3 regions of the Streptomyces sp. NPDC006544 genome follow, and region 2 is predicted to be linked to each of the others. Evidence: riboswitches for the same ligand, from Rfam matches in the RefSeq annotation. Region 2 holds a riboswitch; each other region holds the start of a gene.
The links. A riboswitch is a leader RNA that binds a small molecule or an ion and turns the genes downstream of it on or off. The one in region 2 is predicted to bind thiamine pyrophosphate.
Positions count from the first base shown of each region.

Region 1 (7,492 bases), on a different contig from region 2:
CTGGATCGTCGACACCAAGAAGGAGCACATCGCCGTCGGTGAGGCGCGCAAGCTCCACATCCCGGTCGTCGCGATCCTCGACACCAACTGCGACCCCGACGAGGTCGACTACAAGATCCCGGGCAACGACGACGCGATCCGCTCCGTCGGTCTGCTCACCCGCGTGATCGCCGACGCCGTCGCCGAGGGCCTCATCGCCCGTTCCGGTGCCGCGACCGGCGACTCGAAGCCGGGCGAGAAGGCCGCTGCCGAGCCGCTCGCCGAGTGGGAGCGCGACCTCCTCGAGGGCGAGAAGAAGGCCGACGACGCCGAGGCCGCTCCGGCCGAGGCCGCTGTCGAGACCCCCGCCGCCGAGACCGAGGCCGCTCCGGCCGCCGAGGCCGAGGTTGTCGCCGAGCCCGTCGTCGAGGCCCCGGCCGCCGACGCCGAGCAGGCCTGACCCACTGAGAGCGCCCGGCGTTCACGCGCCGGGCACTCGCAGCACGGGCGATGACGGCGGGGGAGGGCCGCGCCACGAGCGCGCCTCCTCCGCCATCCCCCAGCTACCGCTGGGAGGGGCCCCCAGCCCGTAGATCTACGACTTCGAGAGAGAATCACAGACTCATGGCGAACTACACCGCCGCTGACGTCAAGAAGCTCCGCGAGCTCACCGGCGTCGGCATGCTGGACTGCAAGAACGCGCTGGTCGAGGCCGACGGTGACGTCGACAAGGCCGTCGAGGCGCTCCGTATCAAGGGTCAGAAGGGCGTCGCCAAGCGCGAAGGCCGTTCTGCCGAGAACGGTGCGGTCGTCTCCGTCATCTCCGACGACAACACCTCCGGTGTTCTGGTCGAGCTGAAGTGCGAGACGGACTTCGTCGCCAAGGGCGACAAGTTCCTGGCTGTCACCAACCAGCTGGCCAACCACATCGCCGCGACCTCCCCGGCCGACATCGAGGCGCTGCTCGCGTCCGAGATCGAGCCCGGCAAGACCGTGCAGGCGTTCGTCGACGAGGCCAACGCCAACCTCGGCGAGAAGATCGTCCTGGACCGCTTCGCGCAGTTCACTGGCGGTTACGTCTCGGCGTACATGCACCGCACGATGCCCGACCTGCCGTTCCAGATCGGTGTCCTCGTCGAGCTCGACAAGGAGAACGCCGAGGTCGCCCGCGGCGTCGCGCAGCACATCGCCGCGTTCGCGCCGAAGTGGCTCTCCAAGGACGACGTCCCGGCCGACGTGGTCGAGTCCGAGCGCCGCGTCGCCGAAGAGGTCACCCGCGCGGAGGGCAAGCCCGAGGCCGCCCTCCCGAAGATCGTCGAAGGCCGTGTGAACGGTTTCTTCCGCGACAACACCCTGCTCGGCCAGGCCTACGCCCTGGACGCCAAGAAGTCCGTCCAGAAGGTTCTGGACGAGGCCGGTGTCAACCTGGTGCGCTTCTCGCGCATCAAGGTCGGCATCTGAGTCCGTCCGTACGCGACGGACACCGGACCCCGGTAGGGTCTGAAGCAGTCGCCCGCGTTCGCGCAGGACGACCGCAGATCTGACGAGGAGGCCATTGCCGTAGAGGGAACCGCAAGGACCCACCGGCAATGGCCTTCTTCGTATGTGCACGAGGAGATCTCCATGAATCAGGGCGTGGACACCCACACCGTTCCCGACGACAAGAGCGACCAGGACAAGAAGGGCCGCCGCTTCATGCTGAAGCTGTCGGGCGAGGCCTTCTCCGGTGGCGGAGGACTGGGCGTCGACCCCGACGTCGTCCACGCCATCGCGCGCGAGATCGCCGCGGTGGTCCGCGACGGCGCCGAGATCGCCATCGTGATCGGCGGCGGCAACTTCTTCCGCGGCGCCGAACTCCAGCAGCGCGGCATGGACCGGGCGCGGTCCGACTACATGGGCATGCTCGGCACCGTCATGAACTGCCTCGCACTCCAGGACTTCCTGGAGAAGGAGGGCATCGACTCCCGGGTCCAGACCGCCATCACCATGGGCCAGGTCGCCGAGCCGTACATCCCGCTGCGCGCCGTGCGACACCTGGAGAAGGGCCGCGTCGTCATCTTCGGCGCCGGCATGGGCATGCCCTACTTCTCCACCGACACCACGGCCGCCCAGCGCGCCCTGGAGATCGACGCGGAAGCCCTGCTCATGGGCAAGAACGGCGTCGACGGGGTCTACGACTCGGACCCCAAGAAGAACCCCGACGCCGTGAAGTTCGACGCGCTGGAGTACAGCGAGGTGCTCTCCCGCGACCTCAAGGTCGCCGACGCCACCGCCATCACGCTGTGCCGCGACAACAAGCTGCCGATCCTGGTCTTCGAACTGCTCGCCGAGGGCAATATCGCCCGCGCGGTCAAGGGTGAGAAGATCGGCACGCTCGTGAGCGACCAGGGCACCCGGACCTGAGCACTCCGGACCTGGGCACTCCGGGTCCGAGCACCCGCCGCCGGTCCGAGCCCCGCGGGGCCGCGCCGGCCCCGCCCGCCCGAACCATCCATTTCTGACATGCAGGAGCACGTGGTGACCGAAGAGATCCTCCTCGAGGCCGAGGAGAAGATGGAAAAGGCCGTCGTCGTCGCCAAGGAAGACTTCGCCGCGATTCGCACCGGTCGTGCGCACCCGGCGATGTTCAACAAGATCGTGGCGGAGTACTACGGCGCCATCACGCCCATCAACCAGCTCGCCTCCTTCTCGGTTCCCGAGCCGCGCATGGCGATCGTGACCCCGTTCGACAAGAGCGCCCTGCGCAACATCGAGCAGGCCATTCGCGACTCGGACCTCGGTGTCAACCCGAGCAACGACGGCAGCATCATCCGGGTGACCTTCCCCGAGCTGACGCAGGACCGCCGCAAGGAGTACATCAAGGTCGCGCGCACCAAGGCCGAGGACTCCAAGGTGTCGATCCGCGCCATCCGCCGCAAGGCGAAGGACGCCCTCGACAAGCTCGTCAAGGACAAGGAAGCCGGCGAGGACGAAGTGCGCCGCGCCGAGAAGGAGCTCGACGACACCACCGCGAAGTACGTCGCGCAGGTGGACGAGCTGCTCAAGCACAAGGAAGCCGAGCTCCTCGAAGTCTGATGAACGACTCTTCCTGGCAGCCGGAGCCGGTTCCGGCGGGTCCCGCATACGATGCGCAGGTGGGCCCGCACACTCGGCCCATGCCCATCGTGCCCGATGCCGCCGGCCGTGACTTCGACGACCGGGAAGCACGCGATCGGGGGGCCGCCGCTGACGGCGGCTCCCTCTTCCGCGCCGAGACGCCGCCGCAGGAGCCCATGCCCAGCCCCCCGTCGCCCCCGCCTTCGTCGGCGCCGCAGGACCCCACTCCGCCGCCTCAGAAGAAGCGCGCGGGACGGGATCTGCGGGCCGCCATAGGGGTCGGCGTCGGCCTCGGAGCGGTGATCTTCGCTTCCCTCTTCATCGTCAAGGCGGTCTTCGTCGGCGTCGTCGTCGTGGCGGTCGTCGTCGGCCTGTGGGAGCTCACCTCCAGGCTCCAGGAGAAGAAGGGCATCAAGGCCCCCCTGGTGCCGCTCGCGATCGGCGGCGCGGCGATGGTCATCGCCGGGTACGTCCGCGGGGCCGAGGGCGCCTGGGTGGCCATGGCCCTGACGGCGCTGGCCGTCCTGGTCTGGCGGATGACCGAGCCGCCCGAGGACTACCTCAAGGACGTCACCGCCGGCATCTTCGCGGCGTTCTACGTGCCCTTCCTGGCCACGTTCGTCGCGATGCTGCTCACCGCCGACGACGGGCCGCAGCGGGTCGTCACCTTCCTGGTCCTGACCGTGGTCAGCGATACCGGGGCCTACGCGGTGGGCTGGCGCTTCGGCAAGACCAAGCTCGCGCCGCGCATCAGCCCCGGCAAGACCCGCGAGGGCCTCCTCGGAGCGGTGGCCTTCGCGATGGTGGCCGGCGCGCTGTGCATGGAGTTCCTGATCGACGGGGGCTCGTGGTGGCAGGGCCTGGTCCTGGGCTTCGCGGTAGCCGTCAGCGCCACGCTGGGCGACCTCGGCGAGTCGATGATCAAGCGCGACCTCGGCATCAAGGACATGGGCACGCTGCTGCCCGGCCACGGCGGCATCATGGACCGGCTGGACTCGCTGCTTCCCACGGCTCCGGTGGTCTGGCTGCTGCTCGCCGCCTTCGTCGGCGCCGGCTGATCCGGTCGGCGCGGCTCCCGGCCGCGGGCTCCTCATCGGCGGAGCTCCGCCGGGTGGGGGCGGCGTACGACGGAAGGCTTCGGCAGGGCCGGGGCGGTTACTCTTGAAGGGCGTGCTGCTTCTGCGGCGCGCCTTTCGTCTTACAAGGAGTACCTGCCATGGCCCGCCCTGTTCCGGGAGAGCTCACTTTCGTCGCCCCCCGTGGAGCGAAGAAGCCGCCCCGGCACCTCGCCGACCTCACCCCCGAGGAGCGCCGGGAGGCCGTCGCCGCGATCGGTGAGAAGCCGTTCCGGGCCAAGCAGCTCTCGCAGCACTACTTCGCCCGGTACGCGCACGACCCGGCGGAGTGGACCGACATCCCGGCCGCGTCCCGCGAGAAGCTCCAGAAGGAGCTGCTGCCGGACCTGATGAACGTCCTGCGGCACATCTCCTGCGACGACGACACCACCCGCAAGACGCTGTGGAAGCTGCACGACGGCACGCTCGTCGAGTCCGTGCTCATGCGCTACCCCGACCGGGTGACCATGTGCATCTCCTCGCAGGCCGGGTGCGGCATGAACTGTCCGTTCTGCGCCACCGGCCAGGCGGGCCTGGACCGCAACCTGTCCACCGCGGAGATCGTCCACCAGATCGTCGACGGCATGCGCGCGCTGCGCGACGGAGAGGTCCCCGGCGGTCCGGCGCGCCTGTCGAACATCGTCTTCATGGGCATGGGCGAGCCGCTCGCGAACTACAACCGCGTCGTCGGCGCCATCCGCCGGCTCACCGACCCGGAGCCCGACGGCCTGGGCCTGTCCCAGCGCGGGATCACCGTCTCCACCGTCGGCCTCGTCCCGGCCATGCTGCGGTTCGCCGACGAGGGCTTCAAGTGCCGCCTCGCCGTCTCCCTGCACGCCCCGGACGACGAGCTGCGCGACACCCTCGTGCCCGTGAACACCCGCTGGAACGTGCGCGAGGTGCTCGGCGCGGCCTGGGAGTACGCGGAGAAGTCCGGCCGGCGGATCTCCATCGAGTACGCCCTGATCCGCGACATCAACGACCAGGCCTGGCGGGGCGACCTGCTCGGCAGGCTGCTCAAGGGCAAGCGCGTGCACGTCAACCTGATCCCGCTGAACCCGACGCCCGGTTCGAAGTGGACCGCCTCGCGGCCCGAGGACGAGAAGGCGTTCGTGGAGGCCATCGCCCGCCACGGCGTGCCGGTGACCGTGCGTGACACCCGTGGCCAGGAGATCGACGGGGCGTGCGGCCAGCTCGCGGCCTCGGAGCGCTAGTTTCCGCCAGTGAAAGGGCGCATTCGGCCGCGGGGTACCCTGTGGCCGAACCAATTTCATATTTCCGACAGGGGAGCGCCACAGCGCTGAGAGTGCGGTAACCGTCACCGCAGACCCTCTGAACCTCGCCCCGGTCATTCGGGGTAGGAAGTTCGGTCACCACTCAAGCTGTTGCGCCCTGCCCGGCGTCCGATCGACAGAGCGCCGGGCAGGGCCGCGTCTTCTCCTGGACATCCCAGGAGGAATCACCAGTGAGCACCACCAAGAAGCTCGCGGGCGTCGCGCTCGCGGCCGCGCTCGGCGTCAGCACGCTCAGCGCCTGCGGCGGCAAGGCCGAGGACAAGTCCGGGGGCGACGCCCCCGGGTCCAAGACGATCACCCTGGTCTCGCACGACTCCTTCAACGTGACCGACACGGTCCTCAAGGAGTTCGAGCAGCAGAGCGGTTACAGCGTCAAGGTCCTGAAGTCGGGCGACGCCGGCGCCGCGCTGAACCAGGAGATCCTGACCAAGGGCTCCCCGCGCGGCGACGTCTTCTTCGGCGTGGACAACACGCTCCTCTCCCGCGCACTCGACAACGGCATCTTCACGCCGTACGAGGCCGAGGGGCTCGCCGGCGTGAAGCCCGAGTTCGTGCTCGACAAGGAGCACCGCGTCACCCCGGTCGACTCCGGTGACATCTGCGTCAACTACGACAAGGCCTACTTCGCCGACAAGAAGCTCGCCCCGCCGCAGACGCTGGACGACCTCGTCAAGCCCGAGTACAAGGACCTGCTGGTCACCGAGAACGCCGCGACCTCCTCGCCCGGCCTCGGCTTCCTCCTCGCCTCCGCCGGCAAGTACGGCGAGGACGGCTGGAAGGACTACTGGAGCAAGCTCAAGGCCAACGGCGTCGAGGTCGTCGACGGCTGGGAGCAGGCCTACAACGAGCGGTTCTCCGGCTCGGCCGGCGGCAAGAAGGCCAAGGGCGACCGCCCGCTCGTCGTCTCCTACGCCTCCAGCCCGCCGGTCGAGGTCCTCTACGGCGAGCCGCAGCCGGCCGAGGCCCCCACGGGCGTCGCGACGGGTACCTGCTTCCGGCAGACCGAGTTCGCGGGCCTGCTGAAGGGCGCGAAGAACGTGGAGGGCGGCAAGGCGCTCCTCGACTTCCTGATCTCCAAGAAGTTCCAGGAGGACATGCCGCTCCAGATGTTCGTGAACCCGGTGACCCGGGACGCGAAGCTGCCGGAGCTGTTCACGAAGCACGGCGTCGTGATCGAGAAGCCGGAGACGGTGACCCCCGACGCCATCGCGAAGAACCGCGACGAGTGGGTCAAGGCCTGGTCCGCGCTCGTCGTGAAGTAGCGGGACCCGTGCACACCGCACCGAAGGAGAGCGGGCGGGCCACGGCCGTCAGGCTCGGTCTGATGGCCGTGCCGCTCGTCTTCTTCGGGCTGTTCTTCGCCTACCCCGTCGCCGCGATCGTCGGACGCGGGCTCAAGACCGACGAGGGCTGGCAGTTCGGCCGGATCGGGGAGGTGCTGGCCCGGCCCGACATCGGCGACGTGCTCTGGTTCACCACCTGGCAGGCGCTCGCGTCGACGGCGCTCACCCTCCTGGTCGCACTCCCCGGCGCGTACGTCTTCGCGCGCTTCGAGTTCCCCGGCAAACAGCTGCTGCGGGCGCTGGTGACCGTGCCCTTCGTCCTGCCCACGGTGGTGGTCGGCACCGCCTTCCTGGCGCTGGTGGGGCGCGGCGGTCTGCTGGACGAGGTGTGGGGGATCCGCCTCGACACGACCGTGTGGGCGATCCTGCTCGCCCACGTCTTCTTCAACTACGCCGTCGTCGTCCGGACCGTCGGCGGACTGTGGGCGCAGCTGGACCCGCGCCAGGAGGAGGCCGCCCGGGTGCTGGGCGCCGGGCGGTTCGCCGCCTGGCGGCGGGTGACGCTGCCCGCGCTCGTCCCGGCGGTGGGCGCCGCCTCGCTCATGGTGTTCCTGTTCACCTTCAGCTCCTTCGGGGTCGTGCAGATCCTCGGCGGCCCCGCGTACTCCACCCTGGAGGTGGAGGTCTACCGGCAGACCGCGCAGCTCCTGGACCTGTCGACCGC
Region 1 is NZ_JBEXOV010000023.1:33,189-40,680, forward strand. It holds gene rpsB (30S ribosomal protein S2) at 1-439, shown strand, start outside; gene tsf (translation elongation factor Ts) at 604-1,440, shown strand; gene pyrH (UMP kinase) at 1,603-2,382, shown strand; gene frr (ribosome recycling factor) at 2,497-3,054, shown strand; gene ABZY44_RS13830 (phosphatidate cytidylyltransferase) at 3,054-4,133, shown strand; gene rlmN (23S rRNA (adenine(2503)-C(2))-methyltransferase RlmN) at 4,292-5,404, shown strand; TPP riboswitch at 5,464-5,572, shown strand; gene ABZY44_RS13840 (thiamine ABC transporter substrate-binding protein) at 5,656-6,747, shown strand; gene ABZY44_RS13845 (iron ABC transporter permease) at 6,810-7,492, shown strand, end outside.
Region 1: linked by a shared signal. The riboswitch ahead of ABZY44_RS13840 (thiamine ABC transporter substrate-binding protein) and the one ahead of thiO (glycine oxidase ThiO) in region 2 are both predicted to bind thiamine pyrophosphate.

Region 2 (7,492 bases):
CCTTGGCCGGGTCCACGGCCACACCCGACTCGATGAGGCGCCTGCCCTGGGCCAGGTCGCGCGGTCGGCCCACCGCGAGGACCGCGGCCAGGGCGCCGTCCCGCAGCCAGCACACCGACCAGGTGTCGGCCGCGGGATCCCCGCGCCACAGCGGTGCGTCCGCGCCGCCGTGGTGGCCGGCGTACTGCACGAAACGGCCGAACTGCTCCGACCAGAAGTACGGGACCGGGTCGTAGACCGGGCCCGCCGGGCCGGGGGCCGCGGAGTCCGGGGCAGCCGCATCCGGGGCAGCCGAGTCCCGCGCCTGCGATGCGCGGGCCACGATGTCGGCGGCGACCGCCCTCGGGCCCTGCAGTGCGTTGTCCCAGTGGTGCACGAGCAGCCGCGCCCCGTACCGCGCCGACGGGAAGGAGGCGCAGTCGCCCACCGCGTAGACCCCGGGCACCGAGGTGCGCAGGTGGCCGTCCGCGACGACCGCCCCGTCCGGGCCCAGCTCGACCTCCGACCCGGTCAGCCAGTCCGTCGCGGGGCGGGCCCCGATGCCCACCACGACGGCTCCGGCCGCCAGCGCGCGCCCGTCCGCCAGCAGGACCCGGCCCGCCTCGACCGAGGCCACCCGCACGCCGGTCAGCAGGGAGGCGCCCGCCTGCGCGTACCAGCGCTCCATCGGCTCGGCGACCTCCGCGGGCAGGGCTCCGGCGAGCACCCGGTCGGCCGCCTCGACCACGGTCACCTCGCAGCCCGCCTCGCGCGCCGCCGTGGCGAACTCCGCGCCGATCCAGCCCGCGCCGACGACCACCACCGCGGATCCGGCCGCCAGCACGGGCCGCAGCCGGGCCGCGTCGTCCAGGGTGCGCAGCAGGTGCACGCCCGGGATCCCCTCGGCGCCGGGCAGGGTGAGCGGCCGCGCGCCGGTCGCCAGCACGAGGACCCCGTACGGGACCGGGCCCGCCTCGGTGTCCAGCTCGCGCTCGGCGGCCCGCAGGCCGGTGACCTCGACCCCGAGCCTCAGTTCGATGTCGAGCCCCTCGAAGTCGACGTCGAAGGCCGAGTCCTCGGCTTTGCCGAGGAGGACCGCCTTGGACAGCGGGGGGCGGTCGTAGGGCTGGTGGGGTTCGGCGCCCAGGAGGGTGACGGGGCCGGTCCAGCCCTGTTCCCGCAGGGCGACCGCGGTCTGCACCCCGGCCATGCCGGCGCCGACCACGACGACGGCGCGCTGGGTGTGTTCGGTCTGTTCCGTCTGCTCGCTCACCCGGCCCACCCTAACCATCTGACGGCCCGTCAGGAATAGCGGTCGGGCAGCGCGCGCCGCCCGGGCGGGCTCCGGGACCGGGGAGGCAGCCTTACCCGCCCCCGGCCCCGGCGTTACTCTGGCCACCGAACCTATCGCGGGAGTCCGGGCGCACCGGGCTGAGAGGGAGGCTGGCCGGCCTCCGACCGTACGAACCTGATCCGGGTCATGCCGGCGAAGGGAGGGGCTGGACGCCCATGCATCCATCCGTGCACACGACCGTGCATCCATCCGCGCACCCACCGAGGAAGAGCCGCAGTTCCGGCTACGACGTCCTCGTCGTCGGGGGCGGCATCATCGGCCTGGTCACCGCCTGGCGGGCGGCCCGCGCCGGGCTGCGCACCGCCCTCGCCGATCCGGCGCCCGGCGGCGGCGCCGCGCAGGTCGCGGCGGGCATGCTCGCCGCCGTCACCGAGCTGCACTACGGCGAGGAGACCCTGCTCGGCCTCAACCTCGCCTCCGCCGCCCGCTACCCGCAGTTCGCCGCCGAACTGGCCGACGCCAGCGGCGGCATGGACATCGGCTACCGCGCCTGCGGCACCCTCGCCGTGGCCCTCGACGCCGACGACCGCCTCCACCTGCGCGAACTGCACGCGCTCCAGCGCCGCTGCGGCCTGGAGTCGCAGTGGCTGACCGGCCGCGAGTGCCGCCGCCTGGAGCCGATGCTGGCCCCGGGCGTACGCGGCGGCCTGCGCGTGGACGGCGACCACCAGGTCGACCCCCGCCGGCTCGCGGCCGCACTGCTCGCCGCCTGCGAGCGTGCCGGGGTGTCCTTCCACCGGGCGACCGCGTCCCGGCTGCTGACCGGTGCCGACCGGGCGGTCGGCGCGGTCCTCGACGACGGGGACGCCACGGAGCTGCGTGCCGACCAGGTGGTCCTGGCGGCGGGCTCGCTCAGCGGCCGGCTGGACGGCGTGCCGCCGCAGGTCGTGGCCCCCGTACGGCCGGTGAAGGGCCAGGTGCTGCGGCTCGCGGTGCCGCCCGCGTACGCGCCGTTCCTGTCCCGGACCGTACGGGCCGTCGTGCGCGGCAGCCACGTCTACCTGGTGCCGCGCGAGAACGGCGAACTCGTCATCGGCGCCACCAGCGAGGAACTCGGCTGGGACACCACCGTCACCGCGGGCGGGGTCTACGAGCTCCTGCGCGACGCCCACGAGCTGGTGCCCGGCATCACCGAGCTCCCGCTGGTGGAGACCCGGGCCGGGCTGCGGCCCGGTTCGCCGGACAACGCCCCGCTGCTCGGCCCCACCGACCTGCCGGGCCTGCACCTGGCCACCGGGCACTACCGCAACGGGGTCCTGCTGACCCCGCTGACCGGCGACGTCATGGCGCAGCTGCTGACCACCGGCGAACTGCCGGAGATCGCCCGCCCCTTCACCCCGCGCCGTTTCGCCCTCACGCGACAGGAGTCGTACGCATGACCATCTCCGTCAACGGCGAGCCGCTCGAGGTCGAGGCCGGCACGATGCTCGCGGCCGTGGTCGCCACCCTCACCCAGGCCACCAGGGGCGTCGCCGCGGCCCTCAACGAAACCGTGGTGCCGCGCGGCCAGTGGCCCTACACCTCCGTGTCGGAGGGCGACCGCGTCGAGGTCCTCACCGCGGTCCAGGGAGGCTGATCCGGATGGCGGACATGTCGGACGACGTATTCACCCTGGGCGGCCGGACCTTCTCCTCGCGCCTGGTCATGGGCACGGGCGGGGCCCCGAGCCTGGACCTCCTGGAGCGGGCCCTGGCCGCGTCGGGCACGGAACTCACCACGGTCGCGATGCGGCGCCTCGACCCGACGGTCCAGGGCTCGGTGCTCTCCGTCCTGACCCGGCTCGGGATCGCGGTCCTGCCCAACACGGCGGGCTGCTTCACGGCGGGCGAGGCCGTGCTGACGGCCCGGCTGGCGCGCGAGGCCCTCGGTACCGACTGGATCAAGCTGGAGGTCGTCGCGGACGAGCGGACGCTGCTGCCCGACGGGGTCGAGCTGCTGGACGCGGCGGAGATCCTGGTCGACGAGGGCTTCACGGTCCTGCCCTACACGAACGACGACCCGGTGCTCGCGCGGAAGCTCGAGGACGTGGGGTGCGCGGCGATCATGCCGCTCGGGTCTCCGATCGGCTCCGGGATGGGCATCCGCAACCCGCACAACTTCGAGCTGATGATCGAACGGGCGGGCGTGCCGGTCATCCTCGACGCGGGGGCCGGGACCGCCTCGGACGCCGCGCTGGCCATGGAACTGGGGTGCGCCGCGGTCATGCTGGCCTCGGCGGTGACCCGCGCGCAGTCCCCGGTGCTGATGGCCGCCGCGATGCGGGACGCCGTTTCGGCGGGGCGCCTGGCCTTCCGCGCGGGCCGCATCCCGCAGCGCCGCTTCGCGGAGGCCTCCTCGCCGGTGGAGGGCCGCGCCGCCCTCGACCCGGAACGCCCGGCGTTCTGAGGCCCGCGGGGCCGCGGGCCGCGGCCCCGCGGGCGGTCACGTCACAGCTGCGCTGCAACCGTCCGGTACCCGGCTCGGACCCGAGCGCGGCCCTCGTAGAATCTCCGGGTGGACACGACCCTGGATGACCCCCTCGTCGGGCGGACGCTCGACGGCCGCTACCGCGTGGACGCCCGCATCGCGGCCGGCGGCATGGCCACGGTCTACCGGGCCGTCGACACCCGCCTCGACCGGATCCTCGCGCTGAAGGTGATGCACCCGGCCCTCGCGGCCGACGGCGCCTTCGTCGACCGGTTCATCCGCGAGGCCAAGTCCGTCGCCCGCCTCGCCCACCCCAACGTCGTGGCCGTCTTCGACCAGGGCACGGACGGGCCGTACACCTACCTCGCCATGGAGTACGTCTCCGGCTGCACCCTGCGCGACCTGCTGCGCGAGCGCGGCGCGCTCCAGCCCCGCGCGGCCTTCGACATCCTCGAACCGGTCCTCGCCGCCCTCGGCGCCGCGCACCGGGCCGGCTTCGTCCACCGCGACATGAAGCCCGAGAACGTACTGATCGGCGACGACGGCCGCGTGAAGGTGGCCGACTTCGGGCTGGTCCGGTCGGTCGACGCCGTCACGAACACCACCGGCTCCATCCTCGGCACCGTCTCCTACCTCGCACCCGAGCAGATCCAGAACGGGGTCACCGACACCCGCGTGGACGTCTACGCCTGCGGGGTCGTGCTCTACGAGATGCTCACCGGCAGCAAGCCCCACACCGGCACCAACCCCGCGCAGGTCCTCTACCAGCACCTCAACGAGGACGTCCCGCCGCCGTCGGCCGCCGTCCCCGGACTGTCCGCCGCGCTGGACGAGCTCGTCGCGTACGCCACCGCGCGCGATCCCGAGCTGCGCCCGTACGACGCGGCCGCGCTCCTCGGGCTGGCCATCGACGCCCGCGCGCAGCTCGTCGAGGCCGAGCTGGACGCCGCGCCGCCGCAGGCGCGGGCCGCCGAGCGGACCGCCGCCGAGGACCGCACCAGCGTGATCGCCCGGCCGGTGGAGCCGGCCGTCTCCCACACCTCCCGGCTCGCGTCCCCGCCGCTGCCGCCTGCCTCGTCGGGACCGCGGATACGCCGCCGCGGCATGCTGCTCGTCGTGGTCGGCGTCCTGCTCGCCCTCGGCTTCGGCACCGGCGTCTGGTACATCAGCTCGGGTCAGTTCACCAAGGTCCCCAACCTGCTCGGCAAGAGCGAGGCGGAGGCCAAGTCCCAGCTGTCGGCGGCCGGCCTCGGAGTGAAGCGGGTCGACCGGAAGTTCAGCAACGGCTTCGCCAAGGGGACGGTGATGAACACCGATCCCGCCGGCGGCAAGCGCATCCGCGGCAACGCCGCGGTCGTCGTCACCATCTCGCGCGGCCCCGAGGTCGTCGCGGTGCCCAACCTGAAGGGCAAGCCGCTGGAGGCGGCGAAGGCGGAGCTGACCTCGGCCGGTCTCGCCCTCGGGATCGTCACGCAGGCCTTCAGCCAGGACGTCGCCCAGGGCTCGGTGATCAGTACGGACCCGGCGGCGGACGGCCCGAAGCGCGCCCTCGACACCGCGGTCTCGATGGTGGTCAGCAAGGGCCGGCCGGTGCCGGTCCCGAGCGTCGCCGGCAAGCCCCTCGACCAGGCCAAGGCCGCTCTGGAGGGGCTCGGCCTGAAGGTGGAGACCTCTCCCGAGCAGGTCAATTCCCCCTCCCCCGCCGGTACGGTCGCCAACCAGTCGGTGGCGGCCGGCTCCCAGGCCGCGGCCGGCGACGCGGTGATGCTCACCGTGTCCAAGGGCCCCCGCCAGATCCCGGTGCCGGACGTCACCGGCCAGGAGGCGGACGCGGCCCGCAAGGCCCTGGAGGGGCTGGGCTTCAAGGTGAAGGTCGACAAGCCCTTCCCCTTCTTCAGCAACACCATCGAATCCCAGTCGGTACCCGGCGGCCAGAGCGCCGCCGAGGGCAGCACGATCACCATCAGGACCAAGGGGCTGTAGCACCGCCATGAGCCATTCGACACGCCGCAACCCCGTGGGCGGGCACGTCCCCGTGGCGGGCGGGCTGGCCTCGGTCGGCCTGGCCTACGCCCGCGAGATGGGCGCCGAGGCCGTCCAGGTCTTCGTCGCGAACCCGCGCGGCTGGGCCACCCCGGCCGGCAACCCGGCGCAGGACGAGCTGTTCCGTGCGAGCTGCGCGGCCGAGTCGGTCCCGGCGTACGTGCACGCCCCCTACCTGATCAACTTCGGCTCGCACACCGAGGCGACCGTGGAGAAGTCGGTGGAGTCCCTGCGGCACTCGCTGCGCCGGGCCCGGGCGATCGGGGCGCTCGGGGTGGTCGTCCACACCGGCTCGGCGACCGGGGGCCGCCCGCGCGAGGCGGCGTACGCGCAGGTCAGGGAGCACATGCTGCCGCTGCTGGACGAGCTGACGCACGACGACGACCCGTTCCTGCTGCTCGAGTCGACGGCCGGGCAGGGCTCCTCGCTGTGCTCGCGGACCTGGGACTTCGGCCCGTACTTCGACGCGCTCGACCACCATCCGAAGCTCGGGATCTGCCTGGACACCTGCCACGTCTTCGCCGCCGGGCACGACCTGGCCGAGCCGGGCGGGACGAAGCAGACGCTGGACCTGCTGGTGGACACCGTGGGCGAGGGCCGGCTGAAGCTGGTCCACGCGAACGACTCCAAGGAGGGCGTGGGCGCCCACAAGGACCGGCACGAGAACATCGGGCGGGGCCACATCGGCCGGGACGCCTTCGCGGAACTGTTCACGCATCCGGCGATGGAGGGCGTCCCCCTGATCACGGAGACTCCCGGCGGCAAGGAAGGGCACGCGGCGGACGTGGCACTGCTGAAGGAGCTCCGCGGTCTCGGATAGCCCGAGGAATACCCCAGGGGGGTATACGGTTGTGTCCTACGCCGACAGAGCCGCCGCTCGGGTCTTCCCGGGTCTTCCCATCAGGGGGTCGTCATGGAGCAGGCGCACGAGCACGAGCACGACCACCACCACCACCACGGACACGACGAGCACCACCGGCACCAGGGGCCCGACGGACACCCGGACGGGCACCGCACCGCGAAGGTCAGCTGGGCGACGGCGGCGAGGGCCACCCTGCACTGCCTGACCGGGTGCGCCATCGGCGAGGTGCTCGGCATGGTCATCGGCACCGCGCTCGGCTGGGAGAACCTCCCCACCACGGTCCTTGCCATCGCCCTGGCGTTCTTCTTCGGCTACGCGCTCACCGTCCGCGCGGTCCGCGCGGCCGGCGTGGACCTCCGTACGGCCGTCCGGGTGGCTCTGGCGGCGGACACCCTTTCGATCGCCGTCATGGAGCTGATCGACAACGGGGTGATCGTCCTGTGGCCGGGCGCCATGGACGCCGGGCTCTCGGACGCGCTGTTCTGGTTCGCCCTCGCGATCTCGCTGGCCCTGGCCTTCGTCGTCACGACCCCCGTCAACCGGTGGATGATCGGCCGCGGCCAGGGGCACGCCGTCGTCCACCGGTACCACCACTGAGCGAGGGGGCGCGGGCGGCGGAGCTACAGCTCGGGGCCGTCCCCCGGCTCCTCCTGGTAGGAGTAGCGCTGTTCCCGCCAGGGGTCCCCGATGTTGTGGTAGCCGCGCTCCTCCCAGAAGCCGCGGCGGTCCGCCGTCATGTACTCGATGCCGCGGACCCACTTGGGGCCCTTCCACGCGTACAGGTGCGGCACGACGAGCCGCAGCGGGAAACCGTGTTCGGCGGTGAGCAGTTCACCGCCCTGGTGGGT
Region 2 is NZ_JBEXOV010000028.1:650-8,141, forward strand. It holds gene ABZY44_RS15725 (FAD-dependent oxidoreductase) at 1-1,270, opposite strand, end outside; TPP riboswitch at 1,379-1,491, shown strand; gene thiO (glycine oxidase ThiO) at 1,489-2,712, shown strand; gene thiS (sulfur carrier protein ThiS) at 2,709-2,909, shown strand; gene ABZY44_RS15740 (thiazole synthase) at 2,924-3,718, shown strand; gene pknB (Stk1 family PASTA domain-containing Ser/Thr kinase) at 3,827-5,722, shown strand; gene ABZY44_RS15750 (deoxyribonuclease IV) at 5,730-6,602, shown strand; gene ABZY44_RS15755 (DUF4396 domain-containing protein) at 6,696-7,241, shown strand; gene ABZY44_RS15760 (sulfite oxidase-like oxidoreductase) at 7,265-7,492, opposite strand, start outside.

Region 3 (7,492 bases), on a different contig from region 2:
CAGCGCCACCGAGGCGAGCGTGCCTCCCGCCAGCCAACCGGCCCGCCGGGGCAAGGGCCCCAGGTACGTACGGACCTTGTTCTCAAGATTCATTTACCGCTCCTCGCGCACACCGGATCGAATGGATCTGCGAAGTCCGTTGGCGTGACCGGGCTCCGCTGGGACATCCTGAGGAACGCGACACCAGGAGGACGCCCGGCTCGCCCGCCGGTCAGTGGAACGGCCCAGTGAACACCGCCACTTGGCGGTCAGGAGCAGGGCCACTCGGGTCCGCACCGGCGTGCCGCACCCGCCCGGCCGGGGGGCGTCCCTAGGGTCGGCCGCCGTGAAGCCGACCATTTGCCTCTGCATGATCGTGAAGAACGAGGCCGCCGTCATCGAGCGCTGCCTCGACTCCGTGCGGGACCTCATCGACACCTGGGTCATCTCCGACACAGGTTCCACCGACGGCACCCAGGACCTCATCCGCAACGCACTGCGCGGGATCCCGGGGGAACTCCACGAGGAGCCCTGGGTCAACTTCGGGCACAACCGAAGCCTCAATATCGGGCACGCCCGGGGGAAGGCGGACTATCTGCTGCTCCTCGACGCCGACCTCGTCCTGCGCCGCACCGGCCCGCTGCCCCCGCTCACCGCACACTCCTACATGCTGCGCCACGAAGGTGAGACCGAGTACCGGATCAAGCGTCTGGTCCGCGGCGACCTGCCCTGGCGGTACGAGGGCGTCACCCACGAGTACCTCACCTGCGACCGCCGCGACGAGAACGACCAGCGGCCGGGAGTGCAGGAGAACCTGGACGTCCTGGCCATCGAGGACCACGCCGACGGCGGCTCCCGTCACGACAAGTTCGAGCGGGACGCCCGTCTGCTCGGAGCCGAGCTCCAACGGGACCCCTCGAACTCCCGCACCGTCTTCTACCTCGCTCAGACACGTCGTGACATGGGCGACGCGGCCGGCGCCATCGAGCTCTACGAGCGTCGCGCCTCCATGGGCGGGTGGAACGAGGAGGTCTACTACGCCCTGCTCCAAGTCGGCTTCCTGCACGGCGAGTCCGGCGACTGGCCCGCTGCCATGGACGCCTTCACCCGAGCCTGGGAGTCACGGCCCGTCCGGTTGGAAGCCTGCTACGAACTCGCCTCCAGGCTCCGGCTCCTGGGCCGCCACCACACCGCGCACGCGATCACCCGGGCCGTACTGGACCAGCCGGTCCCGGATGACCTCCTCTTCGTCCAGCCCTGGGTGTACCGGTGGGGGCTGCTCTTCGAGCACTCCATCACCGCCTACTGGGTCGGCGACATGGCCGCCTCGCTCTACGCCTGCGACCGTCTGCTCGCCCTACCCGACCTGCCGGAGCTCTACCGCCGTCAGACGGAAGTCAATCGCGGCTTCGCGGCGAGCCACGTTTCACGTGAAACATCGGTCCCTGTTTCACGTGAAACATCGGAGCGGTCCACGGCCGCGGGCCAGAGCTAGCCGGCGGATCGGTCTGCCAACGCCCGCCTGCGCTGTGCGACATCCGTCAGCGACGGCGGGCGCCAGGCTCCATCGGGGTGGTACAGGTTCCGGCCGGGCTCCACGATCGCGTCGATCCGGTCAAGAGCCGCGTCCTCCAGGACCAGCCCGGCGCCCTTCACCAGGGCCTCCAGCTGCTCCATGGTCCGGGGACCGATGATCACCGACGTGACGGCCGGGTGGGCCAGAGGGAAGGCCACGGCCAGCTCCGGAAGCGTGCAGCCGAGGGAGTCGGCGAGTTCGACCAGCTGCTCCACCGCTTCCAGCTTCGCGACATTGCCCGGGATCGCGGGGTCGAAGCGGGCCGGCGTCAGCGCGGCTCGCCCGGAGGTGAGATCGACGTCACCACCGAGGCGGTACTTACCGCTCAGGAACCCCGACGCGAGCGGACTCCAGGTCAGGACGCCCATTCCGTAGCGCCGGGCCACGGGCAGTACGTCGGTCTCGATCCCGCGGGCGAGGATCGAGTACGGCGGCTGCTCGGTGCGGAACCTCGGCAGGGCCCGCCGCTCGGCGACGTGATGCGCCTCGACGATCTCCTGGGCCGGGAAGGTGGAGCAACCGAAGGCCCGTATCTTTCCCGCCCGCACCAGATCGCCGAGAACCGACAGGGTTTCCTCGACGTCCGTTCCCTGATCAGGTCGGTGCACCTGGTAGAGGTCGATCCAGTCGGTGTCCAGCCTCCGCAGGCTGTCCTCGACCTCGCGCACGATCCAGCGCCGTGAGTTCCCGCTGCGGTTGCGGCCCTCGCCCATCTGGAAATGCACCTTGGTGGCGAGTACGACATCGTCCCGCCGGCCCTTGAGGGCCTTGCCCACGATCGTCTCGGACTCACCGGCTGAGTACATGTCCGCGGTGTCCACGAAGTTGATCCCGTGATCGAGCGCGGCATGGATGATCCGTGCGCACTCCTCGTGATCGGGATTCCCCACCGCCCCGAACATCATCGTCCCGAGGCAATGCGCGCTGACCTCGATGCCGGTCCCACCCAGAATTCGGTATCGCATGCTCATGGATGCGCACTGTAGGAGCTGGAGCACACTCCAGCACAAGCCTCCTCCGCGGACCGGCGGTGAAAGGCGAAGCGCGACGGCCCGTGACTCCCCCCGGGGCCACGGGACGCCGCGCTCGGCTCGGGCAGGCGACCGGTCAGTCGGCCAGCGGCAGGTAGACCCGGTTGCCCGAGGCCGCGAACTCCGCGGACTTCTCCGCCATGCCGGCCTGGATCTCATCCGCCTTCAGGTCGCCGCCGTGCTCGCGCCGGATGTCCTGCGAGATCTTCATCGAGCAGAACTTCGGACCGCACATGGAGCAGAAGTGCGCGGTCTTGGCCGGCTCGGCCGGGAGGGTCTCGTCGTGGAACGAGCGGGCCGTGTCCGGGTCGAGGGCCAGGTTGAACTGGTCCTCCCAGCGGAACTCGAACCGCGCGTCCGACAGGGCGTCGTCCCACTCCTGGGCGCCCGGGTGGCCCTTGGCCAGGTCCGCCGCGTGCGCGGCGATCTTGTAGGTGATGACGCCGGTCTTCACGTCGTCGCGGTTCGGCAGGCCCAGGTGCTCCTTGGGCGTGACGTAGCAGAGCATCGCCGTGCCCCACCAGGCGATCATCGCCGCGCCGATGCCCGAAGTGATGTGGTCGTAAGCGGGCGCGACGTCCGTGGTCAGCGGGCCAAGCGTGTAGAACGGCGCCTCTTCGCAGATCTCCTGCTGGAGGTCGATGTTCTCCTTGATCTTGTGCATCGGGACGTGCCCGGGGCCCTCGATCATGGTCTGCACGTGGTGGCGCTTGGCGATCGTGTTCAGCTCGCCCAGTGTCTTCAGCTCCGCGAACTGCGCCGCGTCGTTGGCGTCCGCGATGGAACCGGGGCGCAGTCCGTCACCCAGCGAGTACGTGACGTCGTACGTCGCAAGGATCTGGCAGAGCTCCTCGAAGTTCGTGTAGAGGAAGTTCTCCTTGTGGTGCGCCAGGCACCACGCGGCCATGATCGAACCGCCTCGCGAGACGATGCCCGTCTTCCGGCGCGCGGTCAGCGGGACGTACGACAGCAACACGCCGGCGTGGACCGTCATGTAGTCGACGCCCTGCTCGGCCTGCTCGATGACCGTGTCCTTGTAGATCTCCCAGGTCAGGTCCTCGGCGCGGCCGTCGACCTTCTCCAGCGCCTGGTACAGGGGCACGGTGCCGATCGGGACGGGGGAGTTGCGCAACACCCACTCGCGGGTGGTGTGGATGTTGCGGCCCGTCGAGAGGTCCATGACCGTGTCGGCGCCCCACTTGGTCGCCCAGGTCATCTTGTCGACCTCCTCCTCGATGGAGGAGGTGACCGCGGAGTTGCCGATGTTGGCGTTGACCTTCACCAGGAACCGCTTGCCGATGATCATCGGCTCGATCTCGGGGTGGTTCACGTTCACGGGCATGACCGCGCGGCCTGCGGCGATCTCCTCGCGGACGACCTCGGGGGAGACGTTCTCGCGGATCGCGACGTACTCCATCTCCGGGGTGATCTCGCCCCGGCGGGCGTACGCGAGCTGCGTGACGGCGGCCCCGCCCCGGCCCCGGCGGGGCTGGCGCGGACGGCCCGGGAACACCGCGTCGAGGTTCTTGAGACCACCGCGCGGCGAAGTGTGCTTGATGCCGTCGTCCTCGGGGCGCGCGGGGCGGCCCGCGTATTCCTCGGTGTCGCCGCGGCCGATGATCCAGTTCTCGCGCAGCGGCGCGAGGCCCCGGCGCACATCGGTCTCGATCTGCGGGTCGGTGTACGGACCGGACGTGTCGTAGAGCGTCACGTCCTTGCCGTTGGTGAGATGCACTTGGCGAACCGGCACCCGGATGTCGGGGCGGGAGCCCGCCACATATCCCTTGTGCCAGCCGGGCTGGCGCTCGGTCTGGCCGTCGGCGTCCTGGCTGACGGCAGGCGTGTGTGCGTCCTGAATGGTCATGTGACCTAATCTCCCTACGCCGGCATTACCCGGTAACAGGTTCGGCGGTCGACGCAGCCTCCTCCCGTACGCATCTTCATGTGCGAACGGTGATCAGCGCCCTCTCAGCCCGGTGCTCCGAGCTCCCGCGTTGTGCAAAGTAGCCCCCACGCTAGCGTCATCTGTGGCGTGCTGAACAGTGGGCCCCCTCATCTCTTGCGATGATCGGCCGGTGACGTCCTCGCCGCAGCCCCTCACCGAGCCCACAGATCCCGATGGTCACACCGGCCACCTCCAACACCCGCACGCGGAGCCCGGACACCCGTCGGGACATGCGCCCGGCCACGCATCCGGGCACTCCCACGGGCATTCCCACAGCCACGGACCGGCGGCCCCCGTCTCCAAGCACCTGCGCAAGGTGATCGCGGCCGTACTGATCCCCTTCGCCGCCGCCGTCGTGATCGGCATGGCCGTGCTCTGGCCGGGCGGTGCCCCGGCCCACGAACGTTCCGGGGTCGGCTTCGACCGCCAGACCCAGCAGGGCGAGGTCGTCTCGATCCAGCAGGTCGACTGTAAATCGGTGAATGCCGCACAGGTGCCGGCCACCGGGGACACCTCCACGCCCGAGGGCCGCGAGGCCCTGGCCGAGCAGACGGGCGCGTGCAAGAAGGCCACGGTCGAGGTGAGCACCGGTCCGGACAAGGGCCGCGCGTTCGTCGAGATCGTCCAGCCCGGCGCACCGCGGCAGTTGACGAAGGGCCAGGAAGTGGTGGTCGCCTACGCCCCGGACGCGCCCCGCGACCTCCAGTACTCCGTGATCGACGTGAACCGTAAGTTCCCGATGGCCGTACTGGCCGGCATTTTCGCCCTCGCGGTCGTCCTCGTCGGGCGGATGCGCGGGGTGTTCGCGCTCATCGCACTCGTCGTCAGCTTCGGCGTACTGACCCTCTTCATCCTGCCGGCGATCCTTCAGGGTTCGAATCCGCTGGTCGTGGCGGTGGTGGGGGCGAGCGCGATCATGCTGATCGCGCTCTACATGTGCCACGGCCTGACCGCCCGCACCTCGGTCGCGGTCCTCGGCACCATCGTCTCGCTGGTGCTGATCGGCGTGCTGGGCTCGGCGTTCATCGACTGGGCGTTCCTGAGCGGAAACACCGACGACAACACCGGGCTGATCCACGGGCTCTACCCGCACATCGACATGAGCGGTTTGCTGCTTGCGGGTGTCATCATCGGATCGCTCGGCGTACTCGACGACGTGACGGTCACCCAGACGTCGGCCGTCTGGGAACTCCACCAGGCCGACCCGTCGATGGGCCCTCGCCAGCTGTACCGAGCAGGCATCCGGATCGGTCGGGACCACATCGCCTCGGTGGTCAACACCCTGGTTCTGGCTTACGCGGGCGCCGCGTTGCCGCTCCTGCTGCTCTTCTCGATCGCGAACAGCAGCATGGGCTCGGTGGCCAACAGCGAGCTGGTCGCGGAGGAGATCGTACGGACCCTCGTGGGCTCGATCGGACTGGTGGCCTCGGTTCCCGTGACGACGGCACTGGCCGCCCTCGTGGTCTCCGCCGACCGGGCGGAATCGCCGTCGCCGGCAGCCGCAGTGGCCGCGGGTCCGCTGCGCGGCGGCCGGGGCCGCCGCCGCAAGCGGTGAGCGGTAAGAGGTGAGAGGCGAGCACTGATCGGCGGACCGGCGGGCGCGGGCGGTCAGGTCGCGGGCGCGGTCCGTCGTACGGCACGGCGGGTCCGGAGCACTCGGCGTGCCGGCGCGCCGCTCCGTGGTGCGGTCTTCACGGTGTCGGCCCCCACGGTGTCGGTCCCGGCGCTGCGGTCCGTGTGGTGGGGCGTGCTGCTCGGCGCGGTCAGCCCGCGTTCTGCTCGTTCTGCTGCGATTCGGCGAGGATCTTGTCGAGCGCCTCGTCGAGGTTCTCCTCGAAGTCTCCGAGGTTGCGCTCCTGACCGAGCGGAACGATTCGGTCGGTGCGGTCGAGGAAGGCGACCAGCGGCGCCGCGCTCGCACGGAAGAGAGCCCTGTCCGAGCCCACCTGCAACCGGATGTGGACGTCGCACAGTTCCTCCGGATCGGTGGGGGCGATGTGGACGTCGCCGTCACCGCACGGCTTGTTGATGCCGTCGAGAAGCAGCTCCCGGCCGAACGCCCAGGTCACCGGCGCGTCTCCCGGAAGGTGAAAGGTCAGGCGGACTGCGTAGGGGTCACGAGCGTCGTACCGGAGTTCCACCGGGATCCGGAACGAGAGCTCCTCGGAAACGAGGAAGCTCATCATGACCTCTGCCTGTACCGAATCGCGCATTGCCTACCCCGCTGTAGTGGAAGTGGCCAGGAATGATCCCCCAGCGCCTCTTGACAAGAGTGGTGGAAGCGCATGCAGATCACAAGGAGTGAGTTTTCAGATACTGATAGAGAACGAGAGGGTACTCAACAGCGCGCCTACTTCACTCCGTAGTCGATCGACTACATACAGCAATCGATTCTCCTGGTGCAGGGGGAGAGAAATCGCCATGGTCGCGGCGGTGTCGCCGGCGGTGATCGGGATGGCCGCGCACACCGTGCCGAGGACGTACTCCTGCCTCTCCGTCACCGGCTGCATCCGCTCCATGGAGCCGATCCGCTGCTCCAGAGCGTGCTGGTCCGCCACCGTGTAGGGAGTGACGGCCTCGACCGGATGCCGGTCGAAATGGTCCTTGCGGGTCTTCTCGTCGAGCTGGCCGAGCAGGCACTGCCCGATGGCGTGCGCATGGCCGGTCTCGCGGAAATCGGCCCACTCCTCGCAGGCCGGATTGGCCGGAGTGTCCGATACGCCCACGACTTCGATTTCACCCTCACGGTAGACCGCGAAGTAGACGGGGGCCCCGACCGCGTCGCGGAAGTGCGCGAGCGAGTCGAGGATCATGCTGCGACGTTTCTGCTGGAGGCCGCCACCGGCCAGCCTGCCTGCGGCATCCCCCAGGAAGAAGACCCCGCTCTCCCGGCGCAGGTAGCCCTCGTGCGTCAGGGTGCGGAGCAGGTGGTACGCGGTGGGAAGCGGGAGCCCGGCCTCG
Region 3 is NZ_JBEXOV010000017.1:25,608-33,099, reverse strand. It holds gene ABZY44_RS11150 (hypothetical protein) at 1-93, opposite strand, end outside; gene ABZY44_RS11145 (glycosyltransferase) at 350-1,474, shown strand; gene ABZY44_RS11140 (aldo/keto reductase) at 1,471-2,520, opposite strand; gene thiC (phosphomethylpyrimidine synthase ThiC) at 2,663-4,450, opposite strand; TPP riboswitch at 4,445-4,589, opposite strand; gene ABZY44_RS11130 (YibE/F family protein) at 4,629-6,086, shown strand; gene ABZY44_RS11125 (SsgA family sporulation/cell division regulator) at 6,295-6,744, opposite strand; gene ABZY44_RS11120 (helix-turn-helix domain-containing protein) at 6,841-7,492, opposite strand, start outside.
Region 3: linked by a shared signal. The riboswitch ahead of thiC (phosphomethylpyrimidine synthase ThiC) and the one ahead of thiO (glycine oxidase ThiO) in region 2 are both predicted to bind thiamine pyrophosphate.